Regions from separate parts of the Thalassotalea ganghwensis genome, predicted to be linked through region 3. Evidence: predicted binding sites of a transcription regulator. Region 3 holds the regulator's gene; each other region holds the start of a gene.
The links. Region 3 encodes FNR, which switches genes on or off when oxygen is low (the NO sensors DNR and NnrR bind a similar motif). Its sites were predicted from a motif close to TTGATCTAGATCAA; they were not measured.
Positions count from the first base shown of each region.

Region 1: the regulator FNR is predicted to act here: its motif matches at 5,235-5,248, upstream of ACSLUH_RS08075 (TraR/DksA family transcriptional regulator).
Region 2: the regulator FNR is predicted to act here: its motif matches at 4,486-4,499, upstream of ACSLUH_RS02450 (putative zinc-binding protein).

Region 1 is NZ_JBQRUM010000006.1:120,581-128,751, forward strand. It holds gene ACSLUH_RS08060 (methyl-accepting chemotaxis protein) at 1-914, opposite strand, end outside; gene ACSLUH_RS08065 (DcaP family trimeric outer membrane transporter) at 1,203-2,237, opposite strand; gene ACSLUH_RS08070 (S9 family peptidase) at 2,891-5,167, shown strand; gene ACSLUH_RS08075 (TraR/DksA family transcriptional regulator) at 5,302-5,616, shown strand; gene ACSLUH_RS08080 (HP1242/YdcH family protein) at 5,626-5,877, shown strand; gene ACSLUH_RS08085 (ABC transporter substrate-binding protein) at 6,168-8,171, shown strand, end outside.
Region 2 is NZ_JBQRUM010000002.1:112,058-120,228, reverse strand. It holds gene ACSLUH_RS02470 (NAD-glutamate dehydrogenase) at 1-1,456, shown strand, start outside; gene pyrD (quinone-dependent dihydroorotate dehydrogenase) at 1,538-2,548, shown strand; gene ACSLUH_RS02460 (VOC family protein) at 2,617-3,033, opposite strand; gene soxR (redox-sensitive transcriptional activator SoxR) at 3,546-4,001, shown strand; gene ACSLUH_RS02450 (putative zinc-binding protein) at 4,558-4,929, shown strand; gene ACSLUH_RS02445 (hypothetical protein) at 5,016-5,369, shown strand; gene ACSLUH_RS02440 (GNAT family N-acetyltransferase) at 5,383-5,994, shown strand; gene ACSLUH_RS02435 (DUF3465 domain-containing protein) at 6,020-6,301, shown strand; gene fur (ferric iron uptake transcriptional regulator) at 6,335-6,778, opposite strand; gene ACSLUH_RS02425 (DUF4442 domain-containing protein) at 6,904-7,386, shown strand; gene ACSLUH_RS02420 (class I SAM-dependent methyltransferase) at 7,777-8,171, shown strand, end outside.
Region 3 is NZ_JBQRUM010000004.1:198,819-206,989, forward strand. It holds gene ccoO (cytochrome-c oxidase, cbb3-type subunit II) at 1-259, shown strand, start outside; gene ACSLUH_RS05985 (cbb3-type cytochrome oxidase subunit 3) at 261-440, shown strand; gene ccoP (cytochrome-c oxidase, cbb3-type subunit III) at 433-1,416, shown strand; gene ACSLUH_RS05995 (TIGR02922 family protein) at 1,484-1,708, opposite strand; gene ACSLUH_RS06000 (FixH family protein) at 1,918-2,412, shown strand; gene ACSLUH_RS06005 (heavy metal translocating P-type ATPase) at 2,412-4,799, shown strand; gene ccoS (cbb3-type cytochrome oxidase assembly protein CcoS) at 4,796-5,035, shown strand; gene ACSLUH_RS06015 (sulfite exporter TauE/SafE family protein) at 5,108-5,785, shown strand; gene ACSLUH_RS06020 (fumarate/nitrate reduction transcriptional regulator Fnr) at 5,830-6,549, shown strand; gene uspE (universal stress protein UspE) at 6,770-7,699, shown strand; gene ttcA (tRNA 2-thiocytidine(32) synthetase TtcA) at 7,922-8,171, shown strand, end outside.

The sequences.
Region 1 (8,171 bases), on a different contig from region 3:
CATTGGCCAACAATCTCAGTGACTTTGTCATGAGCTTCATTGGTATTTTGGCTCACTTCTCCAATCGTTGCACTCATCTCGGTGATCGCTGTCGCTAATTGACCTAATTGGTTATTTTCTTCAAATAATCCGTCAAGTGTCTGTTGTGCGGTTTGATTTAGTTCATCAGCAAGTTGGGCAAGTATTGCCCCTGAGTCTCTGCTGCGCCCTAAAATGGTTCTGACTTTAGCTTGCTGCATGAGATAGGGATAACGTAACTTTGCCGCCAACCCTTTACCAGCAAAAATCAGTCGAGATGGGCTCTCATATTTATTATCGATAGACGCTAGCTCGCTAGGAAGTGTGATCATTTCCTCTGCAAATATAATGACCAATAACGCCACTAATACCAATAAACCTAAAGCGGCGAAAAAGCCATGTAAGACAAACGCCAATAATGTCGTGAGCATCACTAATAGCGCAGCAATGATTCTTTTAAGAGAGAGGTTAGCAGAAAACTCTCGTAGTGGTTTACCTTGGTTAATGGCCTGATAAAGTTGCTCTGCTGCTTGTTTTTGTTCATTGCTTGGGGCAACGCGAACTGACTGATAACCAACAATTTTGTCACCAGCATATAATGGGGTCACATAAGCATCAACCCAGTAATAATCACCATTCTTACAGCGATTCTTAACCATTCCTCGCCATGAATCACCACGTTTAAGTTTTTGCCACAAATCAGCAAATGCCGCTTTTGGCATATCAGGGTGACGAACAATATTGTGATGCTGACCGATAAGTTCTTCTCTAGTATAGCCAGCGATACGGCAAAAGTTGTCATTGGCGTAGGTGATATCACCTTGTAAGTCGGTGGTTGATACTAATTGTTCGCTAGAGGAAAAAGTGACTTCTTTTGATGAGCTTGTTTGGGTCATTTATGCAGCCTTGCAGTGATAATTTTTATCTAATAAACATCAACATAATTGCAATTATTATCGATAAGTTGGGTAAATGCGAATGATTATTATAATATAAATTAATTTAAGACTTTATTTACCTGAGTCTTCAAGGCAAGTGTACGGTGGATATGGTTAAGAAGTTTGTCGCTCTATCGTTAGCAGTCAGTGCTAGTATTGAAACCATATCAACACGCTCTAAAAAAAGGGGAAGATAAACTTCCCCTAACATAGCCATCATATTGGCCAACTAACGCAATGAACCGATTACAAAACGTATTTTATTGACAATTGAGCATAGTCAGAATCAAGATCTAAATCGGCAACTTCATAATTGCCAAATTCGACACCATAAGACAGTTCTTTGGTGATGTTTTGAAAAATATTGACCCCCCAATGCGTGCGATCACGGTCAGATTTATCGGTTTCGGTGTTACCATAGAAAAAGTTACTACGTAAGGTTTCCGTCCAGAAATGACGATAAGAAACCATAATGGATGTGCTATCTTCTACTTCTTCACCGACTAAGTCAGTTGATGCAGCGGCGCCAACATAGCGACCAATATTGCCACCGTGGATAGCGAAGCGTAGATCATCTTTACCAAAAGTATTAATACGGCCTGAGACACCATAACCCAAAGCAGATTCACTTTCACCACCTAGAGTATTGAGTTGTCTAGCAACAGCTGAAACCGCGACGTTACCCCAATCACCTTTGAAAGTGTATTTACCGACCATATCGGGTAGCGAATCTTGACTAGGATCACCACCATACGACTCTGGGTTTTCAATAGCGAATTGGAAATTTCCATTGGTGTATCTAATTTGGGTTTGGCGAACAAACGCTGAAGCGACTAATGGTCCACCAAAATCAGCAGCCTCTGCCAAAGCACTGGTATTCATAAACGTCGACCAGGTTTGGCCTACCGTCCAGTTTTTATATTTTATAAACGCATGGCGCATGCGAGGGCCAATTGAGTTAGTGAGTATTTGATTTCCTTCTCCAGTGTAAAAGTCCAACTCAACAAAGCCAGTAATATCACCGTGCGTATACTTGGTATTTAAACGAGATGAGGCCACCGAAAACTTAACACTTGAGATGTCTCCTTCTGCGGCGTTACCGATCCAAAAGTCACCTAAGTAGGAATTGACGTTACCATCGACATAACGGACATCACCCTGCAGATATCCACCAAAGGTTATGGTGTCTTGATCATTGATTTGTATTGAATAGCCTGCTTGAGCCTGACTCGATAGCAGCAAAACGCTTGCAGCAAGCAATGTGTGTTTTTTGTTGAACATTCTCGTATCCCCATTTGATCTGGTTAGCCTAGAAAGACTGCTAAGGATTCTGAGGCTATATTTTTTTAATTATAGTTATTAGTCTTCTACTAACTTAGTCATAACGAACCCAATGAGAAATTAGACCTAAGTCTAAGAATGGGGGTTTTGGCATTAGACTTTAGTCGAATAAATGCCTCGAGATTAGAGCGTGTTGATCTTTGATGTACATTTTTGCAGCAGTTCATTTGAAGTTTATACAAGACAGAGCCTATGTCATGTGGTTATTCCCCATAAATAGGCAATAACGAAGTAGAAATTTCAAATGGGCGCTGTCCTTAGGATTTGTTTAAACGTGATTTACTCCTTGTTGTTACTCATTTGTATAGAATAACCATACTGTATTCGCTACGCCTCGATTAAATCACGTTTAATTCGAACAAAATTTGTACCGCAAAGATCAACACGCTTTAGCAGATAACAGGAGTTTTATCGCTGAACTTAGTGACTTAAACGATAATCACTTTGACAATGCGCGTAATCCAGTAAACTTGATGCTAATATTGCGATAAGTATTTTTAATCATTTAGGGTGTGTTGATTTTTAGAGGCTATTTAAACCGCAAAAGATTAATACGCCTTAATAAAATAACTTCAATAAAATAGGGTTATGTCATGAGGAAACACTACTGGCTTACGCCGTTACTTACGGTTTTAGCTGTTAATGCTAATGGAGAATCGCTTAGCCAAGCAGATTATCAAAGAGCAGAGCAACGACTTGCTTCAAACGTAGACAAGTTGGTTGTCGGTACGTTAGAACGTCCTGTGTGGAATAGCGATGCCACAGTCATTTACCGTAGCAATACTCCCCAAGGATATCGCTTTTACAAGGTAAGTGCTGATAATGGTAAGAAAGTAGCAGCTTTTGACCATCAAAAATTGGCTGAATCTTTAGCGCGTGTCAGTGAAACGCAAGTTGATGGAAATGCTTTACCATTCAAGCGTATCGAAGAGATGAGCCAGCAATATCTTAGCGTAAAGGTTAGTGGTGTTAATTATCGTTGCAACCTTTCGAGCTACATTTGTCAGGAAAGTAAGTTAATTGAGCATAACAATGAACAATTATCTCCCGATGGCAAGAAAGCGGTATTTATTCGTGAGCACAACTTATGGATGAGAGAGTTGGCGACCAATAAAGAAACTCAACTCACCAAAGATGGTATTAAGGACTTTGGTTATGCTACTAACAATGCCGGCTGGATAAGAAGCGATAAGCCAGTGGTTAAGTGGTCACCTGATTCAAGCAAACTCGCCACATTTAAACATGATAGCCGTAATGTAGGTGAAATGGGAATAGTGTCAACTAACGTTGGTCATCCTACGATTGATGTCTGGAAATACCCATTACCCGGTGACGAGCATATTTTTAAAATTCATCGCGTGGTCATTGATGTTGATCAAAGGAAAGTCGTCCCTTTGAAAATGGCTGCAGATGATCACCGCTCTACTATTACCGATCATGTTGCAGGTCGAGATGGTCAGCTTTTGGACATAGATTGGGCTGAAGATAGTCAGGGTTTTGCTTTCGTATCGTCAAGTCGAGACCATAAAAGTGCGACGCTAAAAATTGCTGATGCAACCACGGGGCAAGTAAAGACAGTGTTTACGGAAAAAACTGACGCATTTTTTGAGTCGGGTGTTGCCGGTATCAGTTGGCACTATTTAGATAAATCTAATGAAATTATCTGGTTTTCGCAGCGCAGCAATTGGGGGCATTTGTACTTAATTGATGCCAATACCGGTAAAGTTAAGCGTCAAATCACTCAAGGGGATTGGACCGTTATAGCGCTTTTGCATGTTGATCAAGCTAACGGGCAATTGGTATTTACTGGTGCAGGACGAGAGGGCAGTGATCCTTATTATCACTCTCTGTATCGCGTCAATAAAGATGGCTCTGATTTAACGCTACTGACTCCTGAGAAAAAGCATCATCGTATTACCTTAAGTCCTGACGGTCAGTACTTTATTGACCAAGTATCAACACCAACTGAGCCTGAAGTGAGTTACTTGCGCGGTGTTAATGCGGGCAAATCGATTGAGCTTGAGCGCATGGATATTAGTGCTTTAACCGCGAGTGGTTGGCGAGCGCCTCACCATTTTGTTGTTAAAGATCGTAATGGCGAACACGACATTCATGGTTTATATTTCTTGCCGTCAAACTTCGATAGCAGCAAAAAATATCCAGTCGTCAATTATTTATATCCAGGGCCTCAAGTTGGTAGTATTCGTGGCCGTCATTTTCAGGCTGCTCGTAGAGATCACCAAGCCTTAGCCGAATTAGGTTTTATTGTGGTTGAAATAGATGCACTTGGCACGCCTGGTCGTTCAAAAGCATTCCATAATGCTTACTATGGCAACATGGGGGACAGTGGTATTCCTGATCAAGTTGCAGCGATTAAACAACTGGCAACAAAACATCAATGGATGGATTTAGATCGTGTCGGCATTTGGGGTCACTCTGGTGGTGGGTTTGCTTCAACTCGTGCTTTATTACTATATCCTGATTTTTATAAAGTGGCTGTCTCGCAAGCAGGAAATCATGACAATAGAAATTATGCGGATGAATGGGGCGAAAAATATCATGGTATGTTAATCAATCACGAGGACAACACCACCAATTATGATAGCCAAGCAAATCAACTTATTGCGAAAAACTTAAAAGGTAAATTGTTGCTGGTTCATGGCACAACAGATACCAATGTACCGCCTTATAATACGTTATTGGTGGTTGAAGCCTTGATTGCCGCTAATAAAGACTTTGATATGTTAATGCTACCTAACCGAGGCCATGGTTTTGCCATGGAATCGTTTATGTTGAGGAAAAGGTGGGATTATTTTGTTACCCATTTAATGGGTGCGACACCACCGAAAGAGTATCAATTTAGTCAATAGCATGACTGGAATGGATAAAAAAGAGAGCTTAGGCTCTCTTTTTTATTGTCTAAAGTTGGCGCCATCCTTGCGCTAGATCAATACTTAGTAGCAAGAAGCTGGCGATAATGTCGCTAAATCTAAAGGAGATAGCCATGACTGCTCAAGAATTAATAACCACCTTAGAAAATAAAAAAGAACAGCTAGTCACTCGTATTTCAGCGATAGAAGCAGATTTTAAAAAAGGGCGTTCTGCTGATTTTTCTGAACAAACAACAGAACGTGAGAATGATGAGGTTCTCGATGAAATTCATCATGAGGCAAAAGTTGAGTTGAAGTTAGTCAGTGATGCATTGCAAAGAATTGAACAAGGCAACTATGGTATTTGTTGTCAGTGTCAGGAAACCATCAGTAAAGAGCGTTTAATGGCATTGCCTTATACCGATACCTGTATTAATTGCGCCAATTAGGAGAATAACATGACAATAGAGAAACATGATTTACACCACGAATTCCCGGAATTTGAGAAGGAAATTCATCAATTAAAAACCAGTGACAACCATTTTGCTAAGTTATTTAAAGAGTATCATCAGGTTGATCATGAAGTGCATCGTATCGAACAAGGCGTTGAAAATACGACAGATGAGTATTTAGAAGGTCTTAAAAAACAAAGGTTAAGCTTAAAAGATCAACTGTTTGTTATGTTAAAAAAAGAACAAGCAACAGCGTAGACAAAAGCGTATATGAACTTAGTCTAAACGTTGATGAATTGGTTTGATATTTATCAGCGACAAAGCACCAATATCCATTGACGAACGGATATTGGTGCTTTTTCTTTTACAAACCTGTGGTAAATTTAGCCTATCATTATTGAGTTATTATATTGCCTGCTGCACTACTAAGAGACAGGTTTACAATAGAGAGCACCAAAAGATCCTAGAGGTAATTTTCTCATCAGTTTAGTTGCGAAAATACCCAACTGACATACTATTAATATTAACGCTCTAACGAATGATTACTAGTGGTTATTATCAAATACTTAACGCTATTATTGATATTGTTTGTTGCTTACTTGCCGCCATCCTTTGCTAACGAAGAAGTGGTGTTGCAATTAAAGTGGAAACATCAATTCCAATTTGCCGGCTACTATGCAGCGAAAGAAAAAGGCTTTTATCAAGACGCGGGTTTTAATGTTGAAATCAGAGCAAGGAATCCGTTAACAAGCCCTGTTCAAGATGTGTTAACTCGTCGTGCTACCTTTGGCATCGCTGACTCGAGTATTGTCTTACAACGTATGCAGGGAAAGCCTGTCGTCGTATTATCGGCAATTTTTCAACACAGTCCCTTAGTATTAATGGCATTAAAATCGTCAGGAATAAGAACCGCTGAAGATTTAATTGGCAAGCGCGTTAGCTATCAAAAAACGATTGATGGCGCGTCTATAACCGCGATGTTTGCCGCTTTAGGTATCCGGCAAGATCAGTTTACTTATGTGCCATTTACCTTTAACGATGACCGGTTGATAGAGGAAGATGTCGATGCTTTTTCGGTATACAGTACTAATCAACCGCAGTTTTATTTGAGTCAGAATATTGATGTTACTTTGATCGACCCGGCAAGCTATGGGATTGATTTTTATGGCGATTTGATTTTTTCTACTCAAGAGTATGTCGAAGAAAACCCAGAAAGAGCGCAGGCCTTTGTTGATGCAAGTATTAGAGGTTGGGAATATGCCTTAGCTCATCCAGAAGAAATCGTAGAGTTAATCATCAGTAAGTACGATAGTGAAAAAGAATTGAGTTCTTTGCTATTTGAGGCCCAAAAAACCGCACCCTTGATTCAGTCGCAAACCATGCCTATTGGCACAACCTATCAAAATCGCTTTTTTCGTATCGCCCAAATTTATGTTGATGTTGGACTTGCCAAACAAAATGTGCCCCTAAAAGGCTTTTTCTTAGAAGATTATTTAACAAAAGGGACTTTTTTAAATTATCAGTTATTGATTTATGGCGTGTTGATTGTTGCAATACTATTGATGATAACCATGAGCTTTAACTATCAGTTGCGCAAGCGTGTCAAATTTAAAACACTCAAATTAAAGCAGCTCAACGATGATTTGACTGAAAATTTAAAAGCCTTGGATGAGAAGAATGCTCAGCTTAATCAGGCGAAGCAATTGGCGGAAGTTGCCAACAAGGCGAAGAGTTTGTTTGTTGCCAATATCAGCCACGAAATTAGAACGCCCCTTAATGGTATTTATGGGTCATTGCAATTACTTCAACAAGAGCAACTCAATGATAATGCGACTGAACTTGTTGACCATGCACTTTCATCGAGTCAAAACTTATTAAATATCGTTAATGATGTCCTTGATTTTTCAAAGATAGAAGCAGGTAAACTTGAACTTGATAAAACCGTTTTTGATTTAACCGAATTAGTAAAAGAATTAAAAGAATATACCGATACCTATAAGAAACCGTCAGAAGTCAACTTGAACTTTGAAATTGATGAACATGTCCACCAGTATTGGCTTGGTGATGTTACCCGTATCCGGCAAATATTGTTAAATTTATTATCAAACGCATTGAAGTTTACCGAACAAGGTCAAGTCAGCTTACGTTGTGTTGAAGATAAGCTCGGTGAAGGGCTTATTTTCAGTGTCAAAGATACTGGTATTGGCATGGATGATCTCGCACTTGAAAAACTCTTCAATCAGTTTGAACAAGGGGATGTTTCGACAACGCGAAAGTATGGTGGCACAGGCCTTGGAATGTCGATTTGCCAAACCTTGATTAACCTGATGAAGGGTAAAATATCGGTGAATAGTTCACTCGGGATCGGCAGTGAATTTTTGGTGACGATTCCTTTAGAGAAGTCAAAGCGGTTACAAGATATTACTAACAAAGCCCACTTTAATTTGGATTTAAGCGACCGCACTATACTGGTGGCGGAAGATAATCGGGTTAACCAAACCATTTTAAAGAAAATGCTCGAGGTAACCAAAGCTAATTTAGTCTTGGTTGAA
Region 2 (8,171 bases), on a different contig from region 3:
CAAAATCGTCGGTGAAGGTGGTAATCTAGGGTTAACTCAGTTAGGTCGCATCGAATACGCTGCTAAAGGTGGTCGTATAAATGCTGACTCAGTTGATAACGTCGGCGGTGTAGACTGCTCAGATAACGAAGTTAATATCAAAATATTACTAAATGTTTTGGTTCAAAATGGTGATTTAACGGTTAAACAACGTAATAAAATCTTATATGACATGACCGATGAAGTAGCTGATATTGTTATAAAAGATTGTTACCGCCAAACACACTCTATTTCGATTACAGCCTTGCGTGGCGTCAGTCAATTGAAAGAGCAAACTCGTTTTATTCATGAAATGGAACGTTCTGGTAAACTGGATCGCGCATTAGAGTTTATTCCTAATGACGAAGAAATAGCAGATCGTTTAGCGCAGAACAAAGGGCTAACCCGTCCAGAGATCTCAACACTGCTTGCTTATTCGAAAATGGTGCTAAAAGAAGATTTAGTTTGTCCAGAAATTACGGATAATCCATATCATAATCAATTATTGATTGAAGCGTTTCCTGTGCCACTGCAAGAAAAGTACAGTGAGCAAATGCAAAGCCATCCTCTGCGTGCAGAAATCATTGCAACCAAATTGGCCAACAAAATTGGTAACGATATGGGCTTTAACTTTGTTAACCGAATGCGAGAAGAGACGGGTGCATCAGTTCATGAAATTGCTAATTGTTATTCAATGGCGAGCGCTGTATTTGAAATGTCAGAAATGTGGCAAAAAATCAGTTCACTAGATAATAAGATTTCAACGCTTGTGCAAACGGAAATGTTATTCCAGTATCGCCGCACTGTGCGCCGCGCAACTCGTTGGTTCTTGCGTCACCGTAATAAAGCGTTTGGTATCGCAGAATCTATTGAGTTTTATAGCAGTACTTTTAAAGATATGACGAAAAACCTATCTAAGTACATGATTGAAAGCGAAGTTGAACAAATTAGTCGTGTAGAGAACGATTTGATTAATGCTGGAGCACCTAAAGCAATAGCTAAGCGTATTTCACAATTAAGTAGTTTATTCTCAGTGATGGATATTGCTGAGTTATCTCATCATGATGGTCGCCCAGTTGACGTTGTGGCGAAAGTCTACTTTAACCTTGGTGCTCGTTTAGATTTGCATTGGTTCTTAGATCAAATCACTAAACAACCAGTTGCCAATCATTGGCAAGCGCTTGCTAGGGCGTCGTTTAGAGAAGAGTTAGATTGGCAACAACGTTCAATTACTGCCGTCATTTTACGATGTCAGCCTAAAAACAAGAATATCGAAGAAATGCTTGATAACTGGTTTACTGACAATGAGCAGCCACTTGAGCGCTGGCGTCATGTGCTTGATGATTTTAGAATTGGGCAAACGCATGAGTTTGCTAAATTCTCTGTAGCGTTGAGAGAGCTAATGTTGTTAAGTTTAAACTGTGATCCAAGCAAATAAATGATAGAATCCCCACCTCAGTGTGGGGATTTTTTTATCTCTCGTTTTATCAATATGAATTTATTAACTTTTTGAGGTTGTATGCTTTACTCTGCCATTCGTAAAATTTTGTTCCAACTTGATCCTGAAGTGAGTCATGATTTAACTATAAAGAGCCTCAAAAATACTGGTGCTACCTTACTCAATTTTCCTTATAAACAGCAGGTAGAAGATAAACCTGTTGAAGTCATGGGTATTCACTTTCCTAATCCTTGTGGTTTAGCGGCCGGTTTGGATAAAAATGGTGAATGTATTCGTGCGTTTGAAGCGATGGGCTTTGGTTTTATTGAAGTGGGTACAGTGACACCGAGACCACAACCAGGTAATGACAAACCGCGTATTTTCAGGCTAGAAGAAGCGAATGCAATTATCAACCGCATGGGATTTAATAATAAAGGTGTTGATTATTTGGTCGAGCAAGTAAGAAAAGCCAAATATAGTGGTGTGTTAGGAATAAATATTGGAAAGAATAAAGACACGCCAGATGAAAATGCGAAAGACGATTATATTTACTGTATGCGCAAGGTGTACAACTTTGCTAGTTATATCACCGTCAATATTTCTTCACCTAACACACCTGGTTTACGTTTACTACAATATGGTGATGCATTAAATGAGCTGCTTTCAGCGCTAAAAGAAGAACAAAGTAAATTAGCACAGCAGTTTGATAAGTACGTACCTATCGCGGTAAAAATTGCACCAGATTTATCGGAAGCTGAAGTAAATTCTATCGCTGAGTGTCTGGTGAGTAATAACATTGATGGTGTGATTGCAACCAATACTACATTGGCACGTGATGGTGTAGAAAATCTAGAGCATGGCCATGAACAGGGAGGGTTAAGTGGCCAGCCAGTTAAAGAAAAAAGCACCGAAGTCATTCGTTTGCTTGCTAAAGCGCTTAATAATCAGTTACCTATTATTGGTGTCGGTGGCATTGCAAGCGGTCAAGATGCAAAAGAAAAGATTGCGGCAGGAGCTTCATTGGTGCAAGTCTATACTGGATTTATCTATCAAGGTCCTGAACTTGTTAAAGATGTGGTAAAAGCATTATAAACCTATCTTAGGGTGGGAAAATAAATAAAAAAAGCCACACCTATTGGGAGTGGCTTTTTGGTTTTAGCTTAGTAATTATTTCTCTCGTTTGGGTTATCAGAGAAATACTGAATAAATTCAATTTCATAACCATCAGGGTCAATATAGTAAACATTTTGTCGATGAGCCAAGGCTTCGCCTTCTTTTGCTAATTGAAAGCCTGCTGCTGCTAAGCGTTCAACAAGTGCCTTTAGGTTATTAGTGATATAACCAAAATGACACAACCCTAGTTGATTCGAGTCCAAGTTTCGATTTTCGCCATAACCATTATCATTAAAACTAATGTATTGATAGTCATCACCAAAGTGTAACCATTGCCTTTGAGTACCAAACCAGTTTTGTTCCCCTTTACCTCGTACTTTCCAGTGAGGAAAAGCCGCTTGGTAGAACGCTAAAGTATTTTTTAAATCTTTTACAACGATATTGATGTGCTCTAAATGCATTATAAGTTCCCTTAAGTTTTAGTCGTTATTTATTTGCAATCGTTTGATTGATTAAACGTTTTAGCTTTTTTAAAAACCTGGTTTGCGTGATCTCTTCAGTGTAGCTACTTTCTGTTGTCATTATTTTTGTTGACATAATCTTCTCCTTATTTGCTAAGATAGTGCCACTCTAAAACCTCAACTTAAGTTGAGGTAAAGTGTTTTTTGCAATTATTTAGATTTTTTTAAGGCATTAGAGCGAGTTGATCTTTGATGTGCATTTTTGCAGCAGTTCATTTGAAATTTGTACAAGACAGAGCCTATGTCATGTGGTTATTCCCCATCAATAGGCGATAACGAAGGAGAAATTTCAAATGGGCACTGTCCTTCGGATTCGTTTAAACGTGATTTACGCTTTGTTGTAGCTCATTTGTATAGAATAACTATACGGTATTCGTTACGCCTCGATTAAATCACGTTTAATTCGAACAAAATTTGTACCGCAAAGTTCAACACGCTCTAATTAAGGAAACGTTATGTTAGAAGAAGCCAATTTGACCGTCGGCGTTGTTGCTAAGCGCTGTGGCGTGAAGGTATCGACGCTGCATTTCTATGAAAATAAAGGACTGATAAGAAGTTGGCGTAATCAGGGGAATCAACGGCGCTATAAACGAGAGGTGCTTAGGAGGATCGCCATAATTCAAGCGGCACAAAAGATGGGCATCACCTTAAAAGAAATAGCGGTAGCGTTTGACCAATTGCCAGATAAACGTGCGCCAGATAAGGATGACTGGTCACAGTTATCCCGAAGTTGGCAAGTAGAGCTAGATAAAAAGATTAATGCGATGACGCGATTACGAGATTACCTTAATGGTTGTATTGGCTGTGGTTGTCTATCGATGCAGCGTTGTCCAATTTACAACCCTGATGATTGTTTAGGTGAAGAGCACAGTGGGGCTGTTATTCTAGAGCAAGATAACGTACCAGATTAAAAGTCTGAAAAGCGCTCGTTTGTTTATCGTGATAAATGATTATGTTTTTAGTTAGACAAAGGATACTTTACTCTGGTTTGAGTTATTTATGTTTTGGCGATAGCGCTTTTCTCATCATTTCTCGTTATAACGCTGAATGACGAAGCTTTTGAGTATTTCTTAAACGATAAGATTGTCTTCATTGTAAGTTCTTTTTTCATCACGCTTGACCATTTGCAGATGATAAATGTTGATAAACCGGTTCGCTCGATCATTGTAAAAGGAAACTGCTGTTTCTTAGTATTGTGCCAAAAATGAACTAAGTCTATTAATTTGTCATAGGAATAGAGCGGTTTTCGTTATATATGGCAGGTTCACTTAAGATAGTTTATCTGACAATTCTTATCACAGCGATGAGTTAGTGATTGCGCTTGAGCTAATCCCCATCAGTTATCAAGGAGTGATTTTTGTTTTCCTCATTAAGTTTTGAAAAATTTCCCGAAGCTTGATTTAAATCAATGCTGATTTACCGGCAATGGTTAAAATCTTGTCATCATCTTATAAGGAGCTTACTAGTGTGACGTCTTCTAAACCAGTTGTTTACGCCTGTACTGGCTGTTCGAATGTGGCTCGAATAGCACACGATATTGCCGAAAATCTTGATAGAGATGGGCTTGCTCAAATGTCATGTGTTGCCGGCGTAGTTGCCAATATTGAGCCACTTAATGCTTTACCATTGAAAGGCAGTGATGTGATAGTGATTGACGGATGTGATTCGCTGTGTACCTATCGTTGTTTAACAGAGCATGGTATAACCGTTGATCATCATTATACAGTTACCTCATTCAACATTGAAAAACGTGATATGTGGCAAGATTCATTATTGGATAACAGTGTCGCTTTAAACGGTATTTATTCCGCTCTGGCAAAAAGTGGCATTGGATTTTAATTGTTAAAATTGATTTCTATAGCATGGCGATTGAATAACGATAAAGGTATGATATTTAGACGCTATATCCACACTCAAATGTAATTATGTTGATTAACCGAATAACGTTATTGGCCAACGTTTGTTTTCCTTTTCGCCGCCTTCTTGTCTTAACTTGTTTATTTAGCCTTGCCACTATCGTCTATTTGTTGCTTTTTGCTGATATTGCTACTCAAGAGCAATTTTTACATTCGGCATTACTATGGTTTATTTGGTTATTTTTAGCGGCGTTGATCGTTTATGGATTTTCTGGTCAAGCGTTAACTGCACCACAAAAAGGTTGGTGGAAGCAGTTTAAGTATAAACTTGGCCTGTTTTTCCGTTTTTTGCTGATGTTGATATTCATATTGTTGTCATTAGCAACCTGTTATTTTACCTTTAAAGTATTAACTATTTATTAGCTCAAGGAATGATATGGAAGATTTGGCAAGTTTTAACGAAGTATTAATAGGACAAGTTATTAGGCTGGAGCCTCTCACTGCTGAGCATCGAGACGCTTTAGTTGAAGCTGAGCAGGATGGTAAGCTGTCTAGTCTTTGGTTTACTAACGTACCGAACCAAAAAACAATAGATAAATATCTAGATGTTGCTTTTACCGAAAAACAGTTGGGAAAAGGTATTCCTTTTGTCGTCATTGAAATCAGTTCCGGTAAAATCATTGGTAGCACGCGGATATGTAATGTTGATGTTGCCAATCGACGTGCTGAAATCGGCTATACCTGGTACGGGAAAAGCTTCCAGCGAACTGGTGTTAATACTGATTGCAAACTCTTGATGTTAACCTTGGCATTTGAACGTTTAAATGCTATTGCAGTCGAGTTTAGGACACACTGGCATAACCATGCTTCAAGACATGCTATTGCTCGTTTAGGTGCAAAACAAGACGGTGTCTTAAGAAATCATCGTATTCAACCTGACGGCTCTTATCGTGATACGGTTGTTTTTTCGATATTAGCGCATGAATGGCCGGTGGTAAAAGCGTCATTAACCTATAAACAAACAACTTATATGTCTTATACCAATTGATGATTACTCAGTATGGTTATCTTTAATGAAAGCATTTGGCATCGTCTGTAAAATTTTCCCTGATGACTTAACTGGAACTCGACATCAAAAGTTTGCCGTTAAATTAAAGAATCAAAAAACGGTTCTAATTGTTCATAATATTGATATTGGCCAGCGTATTCCTCATTTACACATTGGCGATAGAATAGAGTTTTTAGGGCAATATCAATGGAACAGTAGTGGTGGTATGGTGCACTGGACACATCGAGACCCGCATAAGCAACATCAAGATGGGTGGATTAAACACAAAGGAAAGCTTTATCAGTAGCTACCCTAAGATAGCTACTTAAATTTTACAGCCTTATTGATGTGATTGACGATAAGCTTCACAGGCTTCTTCGTCTTCACACTCACCGTATAAATATAAGCTATGATTGGTCAACTTGATTTGGTGTGATTTGGCAATATCTTCTTGGCGTTTTTCAATAACGTCATCTTCAAATTCAACTACTTTACCGCACTTTAAACACACTAAATGATCATGGTGCTTCTTATGGCTTAACTCGAATACTGATTTTCCACCTTCAAAGTGATGGCGAGTTACAATCCCAGCGTCATCAAATTGGTTTAATACCCGATAGACAGTCGCCAAGCCAATCTCTTCATTTTGGTCGAGAAGAATTTTATAAACATCTTCAGCGCTGATATGTTGGTTTTCAGGTTGTTGCAATATCGCCAATATTTTAATGCGCGGAAGGGTAATTTTAAGGCCCGCTCTTTTTAGTTCTTCGTTTTGATCTGGCATTAAGTTAAGCCTCAAGTGTATTGCAAAAGCATAAATTATAGGGGGTTAGCAAATGAGTTTAAAGGAATAATTTAGACATTAACGGAATTTATCATTTTTCTCGGTTAATTTAAGTGGTACGATGAGTGCCTATTTTATCGGAGGTGACAGTGTTTAAAAATGCATGGTTAATGAAATGGTTATTGAATATTTGGCCGCCTTTTCTATTTACCGGTATTCGTGTAGTTTACATTTCTAAAGATTTTCGTGAAGCGAAAGTCGAATTAAGAATGCGTCCGTGGAACAAGAATGCGGTTGGCGCCCATTTTGGCGGTTCTTTATACGCGATGACCGATCCATTTTACATGTTGTTAATTTTACAGCAATTAGGAAATCGTTATTTTGTCTGGGATAAAAAAGCTGATATTGATTACATTAAACCAGGCAAAGGGGTTGTGAGTGCTGAGTTTCATATCAGTGAAGCGTTGATCAACGATATCATTCACCACACTGCTGATGGTGATAAGTATTTACCCGAGTACCCTGTTTATGTTCATGACAGTAAAGGTGAATTAGTTGCGAAGCTAAATCGACAACTATATATTCGTAAGAAGCCTAAACATCGATAGGTAAGGAATGAGCTGATAATTGCCAATTATCGTTTAACTAGAGTGTGTTGATCTTTCACGTTTGATTTTTGTTCGAATTAAATGTGTTTTGACCACGGCGCAAGGAGTGTAGCATAGTTATTCTATGTAAAATCCTTGTATGGCTTCCGCGTCCTGCTATCGCTAAGTATCTACGTCCACTAAGCAACAAAGGGCAAAGCACATTTAAACGAATCCATAGGACAGCGTTTATACGCCATTTCTACTGTGTTATCGTTAATTCGAATAGAATAACTGTGAAACATTGACTCTGTCTTGTATAAATGGTGTCTAAATCGCTGCAAAAGTAAACAGCAAAGATCAACACGCTCTAAATAATTTAACGTACTTTAAATATAAATGGAGAGATAAATGAGTAGTAGCTGGGATGATTATGCCGATGGTTGGGATAGTAACCCTTCTGTTATTGAATACAGTGAAAAAGCGTTTGCTTCGCTGTCTAATCGGATTTGTTTGCAAGGGCTTAAGGTACTCGACTTTGGGTGTGGTACAGGCTTACTAACCGAAAAAGTTGCAGCTCATGCCGCTTCAGTCTTTGCCATTGATTCATCAATAAAAATGATTGATGTCTTAAAAGAAAAGCAATTGGATAACGTCAACGCTCAAGCAGGGTTGTTAACACCGCATTATTTACAGCAATACCCTGAATTTATCCAAGGTTTTGATCTCATTGTTGCGTCTTCTGTTTTATTTTTTGTCCCCAACCTGCAAGACACACTACTTTTACTTAAACAGTGCTTAAAACC
Region 3 (8,171 bases):
TCGTTCGGTAGTCCCTGAATCTAATATGCCTTCATTCAAATGGCTTGAGGATACAAAGCTTGATGGTGCGTTAACTGCAAAGAAACTTGAAACTTTCAACTTCTTAACGCGTAATCGCAGCCACAAGGACGAACAAGGTAACCCGATCCCGTTATACTCTGCTGAAGATATTGCTAAGGCGAAATCAGAAGTTGCCGGTAAAACTGAAATGGATGCCTTGATTGCATACTTGCAGTCACTTGGGCATGCGCTGAAATAATATGGATTACGGTACATTAAGAGGCTTAATTGCCCTAATAATTTTCGCACTATTTATCATCATTGTGGTGTGGTCGTATAGCAAAAAACGTAAAGCCTCGTTTGACGAAGCGGCCAATTCAATTTTTGAAGAAGACCACAAAGAAGAGACTAACAAACAGGAGACTAATAATAATGTCTAGCTTCTGGAGTATTTGGATTACCGTTCTTACACTTGGCACGTTATTAGGTTGTTACCTACTACTACGCTGGTGCTTAAAGAACTTTACTGATGTCGAAGAAGGTGAGTCAATGGGACACTCGTTTGACGGCATTGAAGAGTTAAACAACCCGCTTCCTAAGTGGTGGAGCACGTTTTTCTTACTTACGATTGTTTGGGGTGTAGGTTATCTAATCGTCTACCCTGGTTTAGGTAACTGGGCTGGTTTATTCGGCTGGAAAAGCTCAAACCAAGGCATCGTTAGCATAGAAGAGTCAAAAGCTAAAACCCAAGAGGGTCTTGATAAAGGTTTGATCGTTCAGTATGACCGAGAAGTAAAAGCAGCTGATGAACGATACGGCCCTGTATTTGAAGCGTTGGCCAAACGTGACATTAAAGACTTGGCAACAGCAGGCGATGACGAAGCAGTGCAAGCACGTAAAATTGGTCAACGACTATTTTTACAAAACTGTGCTCAATGTCATGGCTCTGATGCACGCGGTACAACTGGATTCCCCAACCTTACCGACAGCGACTGGTTATATGGTGGAACGCCAGCTGATATCAAGCATAGCTTAATGGCTGGTCGTAAAGCACAAGGTATGATTGGCTGGGAAACCATGTTAGGCGGTGAACAAGGTGTTAAAGACGTAGCTGCCTATGTGATCAGCCTTAGCGGACGTGAAGCAAAAGAAGGTAACGCTGAACAAGGCAAAGAAAAGTTTGCCATGTGTGCTGGCTGTCACGGTAGTGAAGGTCAAGGCAGTTTAGCAATGGGCTTACCATTAGGTGCACCAAACCTTAGCGATGATGTTTGGTTATACGGTGGCTCAGAACGTGTTATTCAAGAATCTATTCGAAATGGCCGCGCGGGTGTAATGCCAGCTTGGAATGACATTTTAGGTGAGAAGAAAATACACGTGATTAGTGCCTACGTTTATAGTTTATCTCAGCAATAATAATGCTGGTATTAAAAAAGCCTTAAACAATTGTTTAAGGCTTTTTTTAACTCAACATTTTCAACAATTATTCTTTGTCATAATCAACAGAAATAATCCGATCGCCTGCTTTATTTAAAATAACAATTTCTCCTAAACAAACCGCGATAATCGATTTATCCTGTTTAAACTCATCAGGTATAATGACTCGCCCATTCGAGTTTTTAGGGTAATTTTTTACTTCAGACTGCAACTCAATGCAGTTATCGTTATAGTAAATAATCGTCACCGTCGTAAGGTCGTTGTTATTCATATGGCAGCAAAAGCCTTTTAGTTACTCTGTTCTTCCCCTTATAACTATGGCTTGTATTCCCCTATTTGCAAATTTTTAATAGAGCACATTTATTTGCGATATTGAACTATGATCTAGAATAAAAAAATGTCAGAAAATAGTAATTAGCATAGGAATTACCCATTGAAAAAAAGTATAATACTGCCAAATTATTTAATAACGAAAGCTTAATGAAAACGTCTTGGTACAAAGAGCCTTGGGCATGGCTAGTATTTTTATTGCCTTTTACCGCTGTCGTAGCTGGCATTGCTACTCTTATTATTGCTAACACAAACCCAGATGACTTGGTTGTTGGTGATTATTATAAAAAAGGTAAAGCGATTAATTTAGAGCTTGATAAAATTAAACTTGCTCAAAAGCTAGGCATGAAGTTTGACCTCAAATTTAGCGATGAGCAATTGGTGATAAAACCAACAGGCATAGAAAAAGAATTTCCATTGTTAAATGTAAATTTTTATCACCCAACGCTTGCAGAAAAAGACTTTTATGTTGCGTTAACCGCCGATGGCAATGGCCACTTTAGACAAACAATTGACCATGATATAAAAGGAAAATGGCGCGTTACCATATCTTCATTTGAAGATACTTGGAAAATTCAAAATACCATTACGCTTCCGCAAACAGAATTTATCGAGATAATCCCCAAGCCAATAGAAGCTAACTAATGTCAAGCAGTTGTTTTCATTGTGGTGAACCAATTCCTCAAGGTATCACCCTAACCACTTTGATTAAAAATAAAGCCGAACACATGTGTTGTGTCGGCTGTCAGGCTATAGCTGAAACCATCGTCAATAGTGGCCTAGAAGAGTATTATCAATTTAGAACGGAGAAAGCTCCTAAAGGCGAACAATTGATCCCCGCAGAATTGGCGAAGAAAAAATTGCTTGACGACGATAGCCTGCAAAGCGAATTTACTTTTAATCACGGTACTCAAAAAGAAGCTATCCTAACCATTGAAGGTATAAATTGTGCTGCTTGTGCTTGGTTAATTGAAATGCAAACAGCCAAAATACCTGGGATTATTGCTATCAGCGTCAATGCCACCACACAGCGAGCTACTGTTAAATGGGATTCCCAACAAGTAAAACTGAGTGAAATACTCATTGCCATTAATGATATTGGCTATCAAGCAACGCCATTTAAAGCAAATGATATAGAAAAGAACAACAATGCTCGAGCTAAAGTGTTTATAAAGCGCTTGGGAATTTCTGGCATCTTAATGATGCAAGTGATGATGATTGCGATCGGAATGTATTTTGGTGCTTTCTCAGACATGTCAGATAGCATAAAAGTGTATTTACGTTGGACGAGTTTAATGCTGACCTTTCCAATCGTCACCTATGGTGCCTACCCTTTTTATAAAGGTGCCATTAATGCGCTAAAAATAAAGCGATTGTCAATGGATGTGCCCGTATCAATCGCAATTAGTTTAGCCTTTACCGCCAGTGCATGGGCAACAATTAATCAAACAGGTGAAGTGTATTTTGAATCGGTTTCGATGTTTACGTTTCTCTTACTCGTTGGCAAGTTTTTAGAATTTAGAGCGCGAAGTCGCGCTGCAGAAGTATCAGCAAACTTATTAAAACTAATGCCATTAACGGCAACAAAGCTAACAGAAAATCAAGAGATTATCGTTGCAGCTAAACACTTAACGCCAAACGATATTGTTTTAGTTAAACCAGGCGAAACAGTACCTGCTGATGGCATCATTGTGCACGGCCAGAGCCAATTAAATGAGTCAATGCTTTCTGGCGAACAAACCCCATTAACTAAAACGATGAATGATGAAGTATTTGCTGGCACCATAAATACTGATGGCAATATTACGATAAAGGTAAAGCACGATAATCAACATTCATTTTTAAGCCAATTAATCCGCTTAAGTGAATCTTCTCAAGCACATAAACCTAAGCTTGCTATGTTGTCAGACAAAATAGCCCAGTATTTTGTTGCCTTAATTTTGGTATGTGCTGTGGCTACAGCGATTTACTGGCAGCAACATATGCCAGAAGAAGCTTTTTGGATTACCTTATCCGTACTCGTTGCCACCTGCCCTTGTGCTCTGTCACTCGCCACCCCTACGGCATTAACGTGTGCGACGACAAGGCTCAACAAAGAAGGTATTATGATAAAATCTGGCCATGTGCTTGAAACTATGCCTTCGGTAGATTGTATCGCATTTGATAAGACCGGCACATTGACGTCAGGTCAAGTTCAAATAAGCGCTATTAATATTTTAGAGCCATCCTATTCGAAAGAAGATTTACTCGCCCTTAGCGCTGCCTTGGAAAGTTATTCGGAACACCCAATAGCAAGTGCATTTAAACAGTTTAGAAATTTCCAAGTCAACGCAGAAGACGTCCAAATTATCAGCGGAAGCGGTATTAAAGGGGTTATTGATGGCCATCAATATGCTATCGGTAGGTCGTCTTGGCTTTCTGAATCAAAAGAAGATACTGAGCAGGCTCGATGTGTGTTAGCAAAAAATGGAAAACTACTCGCTTCATTTAGTTTTATCGACCAAATACGCGATGACGCAAAAGCTTTGGTAGACAGCCTTAAGAAGAAACATGTTAAAACAATTATGCTCTCAGGGGATAACCTAGCGGGTTGTCAAACGGTGCAAGACGCGCTAACACTTGATCATATCTATGCATCTTGTTCTGCAGAAGACAAGATGAAAAAACTAAAGCACTATCAACAGAAATTCACAGTCGCGATGCTCGGTGACGGTGTGAATGATTCACCAGTTTTTGGCGCAGCCCACATTTCGGTTGCAATGGGTGGAGGCACCGATGTTGCAAAATCAGGGGCAGACGTTATTTTGTTGAATAACCGCTTGTCCTCTATGAAGACCTTATTTAATATTTCAGTTAAAACAAAACGAGTGATTAAACAAAATTACGCTTGGGCGATGGGTTATAATGCCATCGTACTTCCATTAGCGGTAAGTGGTCATATAACGCCATACATGGCTGTTGTTGGTATGTCTTTGAGCTCTATACTTGTTATTACTAATTCACTTCGGTTGCTAAAAAGAGGCTCAAAATGAGTATTATTTATGTATTAATACCTATCGCGATAATTTTAACAGCGTTAGGAATTTACCTCTTTTTTTGGGCCGTAAAAACTGACCAATTTGACGACTTAGAAAAACAAGGATTAAGCATTTTGTTTGAAGAGGACAAACAAAATAAACCACCTAAATCCAATAGTCAGGAACAAGACATTCCGCAGGCAGAAACCAATTCTGACTCAGTGAGTAAAAATGCCCTAAATAAAGAATAACAAAGGAGCTAAATTTAACTTGTCGTCAAACTCCCCCCTTCTATCGCCACTAGTTTTCAATAGGATCCCCTAATGGAGATGAACTTTTTCGCTGGCTTGGTTGTTGGTTTGCTCGGCGCTGGTCATTGCATCGCAATGTGTGGCGGTATTTCATCGATGTTAACGGCTGCTTTGCCCAATGACCAAGGCATTAGCACAAAGAAGTTCTTCTATACACTCTACTACAACATTGGCCGAATTATTAGCTATAGCCTCATTGGTTTTATCGCTGGTTTTACTGGTTCACTTGCTGCAAAAAACCTTGGCGTTCCGTTAAATATAATGAGGTTTATATCGGGTATCTTCTTAATACTTTTAGGGCTATATATCGGTCGCTGGTACAGTGGATTAGTTCAAGTTGAGAAAGTTGGACAAATATTATGGAAATTCCTTTCACCACTCAATAAGAAGTTTCTTCCAGTCGATTCATTAGCCAAAGCATTTGGATTAGGTGCACTCTGGGGCTGGTTACCGTGCGGGCTAGTTTACTCAACACTTACCTGGTCAGTCGCATCAGCGGATCCTTGGCAAGGCGCGCTAATTATGATGGGGTTTGGCATTGGAACTTTACCTGCGCTGCTTAGTGTTTCTGTCGGTTTTTTATCATTCAGGCAACTCATCTCTCATACGCTATTTCGTCAAGTAATGGCGATTACATTGATCATTTATGGAATTATTACGTTAAAGATTGCATCTGGCATAATGTTCTAATAACATCTCCATATACCAGTGTAACAATCTTCTTAGAGTTTATGATGCAAAACCGTCAATGTTCAGGCCAGCAACACATTCATTGCCAAAATTGTAGTATTAGTGAGCTATGCCTGCCTTTTACTCTCAATGATCAAGAACTTGAAAAGCTTGATCAAATCATTGACCGCAAGCGTCCTATTCATAAAGGCGAACAATTGTTTCGTGACGGAGAGAAGATGCAATCATTATTCGCTATCCGTTCAGGTACCTTTAAAACATTTACTGTTGATGAGCATGGTGAAGAACAAATCACCGGTTTTCATTTGGCTGGAGATTTGCTCGGTTTCGATGCAATCGCAGCTGAAAAGCACCCTAGTTTTGCAAAAGCATTAGAAACATCTATGGTGTGTGAAATTCCTTACGATACCCTTGACGCGTTATCAAACTCTGTGCCTAAATTGAAAAAGCAAATTCTGAGAATGATGAGCACGGAAATTAAGGCTGATCAAGAAATGCTGACCTTGCTAAATCGTAAAAATGCAGAACAACGTTTGGCAACCTTTCTTTCATCGCTCAGCATGAGGTTCCATGCACGAGGTCTATCGCAAACAGAATTTAGATTAACGATGACACGCAGTGATATCGGTAACTATATTGGTTTAACCGTAGAAACGATTAGCCGACTATTAAATCGTTTTCACAAAAGCCAATTAATCGAAGTTGAAGGTAAATTTATTCGTATCCTTGATATAGAAAAATTGAAAGAGGTTGCCGCACTTTAGCGGCAATATTCACGCTCAGAAACGCTCCACAAACTTTATCCCTATAGTAGCAAGTTCTTGCGTACTATTTTTCAGTTACATATCAATAATAAATCAACAACTAATATCTTGATTTAAAACAATGATCAGCAATTCTTTGCTGCATGATCATTGAACAACTACACTTATATCATTAGTATAAAAACTCACTATATGATTCAGGTAATGCTAGAGGCACGAAATGGAAAAGTATAAAAAGATTTTAGCCGTCATCGATCCAACCACTGAGCATCAAAAAGCGCTTGAACGAGCGGTAGAGTTAGCTAATAAAACGGGTGCAACCATTACCGCATTTATGTGCATTTATGATTTTTCCTACGAAATGACGACTATGTTATCGAGTGACGAGCGAGAAGCAATGCGTCAAACGGTTATCAAGGACAGGGAACTTTGGTTACAAGAAAAAATCACCTCATTACCAAAAAATTCTCTAACTATCGATTTTAAAGTCGTTTGGCATAATCGCCCGTTTGAACCGATTATTGAGCAGGTATTAACCCAAGGCTTTGACATCGTACTTAAAGGCACACATGAACACCATAAGTTAAAGTCGGTCATTTTCACCCCTACTGATTGGCATTTAATTAGAAAATGTCCATCTCCTGTATTACTGGTTAAAGAGCATAGTTGGCCGAAAGGAGGTAACATTTTAGCCGCTGTTCATGTTGGTAGCGATGAAAAAGAACACCAAGCGTTAAACAATAAAATTACTGAAGAGGCGATTAACCTTTCAAAAATAATCGACGCGAATGTCCATTTAGTGAACTCATTTCCTGGCACGCCCGTTAATATTGCCATAGAAATTCCTGAATTTAATGCTGGGGAATATAATGAATCGATGCTTAATCACCACAAAGTTGCGATGGCCAATCATGCACAAAAATTTGGTGTAGACAGCACTCATACACACGTAGAAGAAGGTCTTCCTGAAGAGGTTATTCAGCATCAAGCTGAAAAATTAGATGCTGAACTCGTCATACTCGGTACCATTGGTAGAACTGGCATTTCAGCCGCATTAATAGGTAATACCGCCGAGCATGTTATCGATAACCTAAATTGTGATGTTTTAGCATTGAAGCCTGAAGGTTATGTTTCACCAATGGCGCAATAGTTAATAATTAACATCAAATCTGTACCGCGGGCTGTTAGCAAACATTATCTGCTACACAGCCCCTAATAACACATCAAACTAGTCGTTTAGCGTTAGACTCTCTTATAAATAACTTACCTCTAAAATAAATAAGCGATATAATATGTCGCCATTTTTAATCAAATAAGTTCAGCGATTATCATATAGCTGTGTAATAAACGTAAACTAGGTAGTTAAAGTAAAATGAATCAAGTCGATAACCGCAAAGAAGTTTTTGAAATGAATAAGTTACAAAAAAGACTTCGAAGTAAAGTTGGTAAGGCTATTGCTGATTATCATATGATCGAAGATGGTGATGTCGTGATGGCCGCTATTAGTGGCGGTAAAGATTCCTTTGCTATGCTCGATATTCTATTAAGCCTTCAAAAATCTGCACCAATAAACTTTAAGGTTGTAGCCGTAAATCTCGATCAGAAGCAACCGGGCTTTCCAG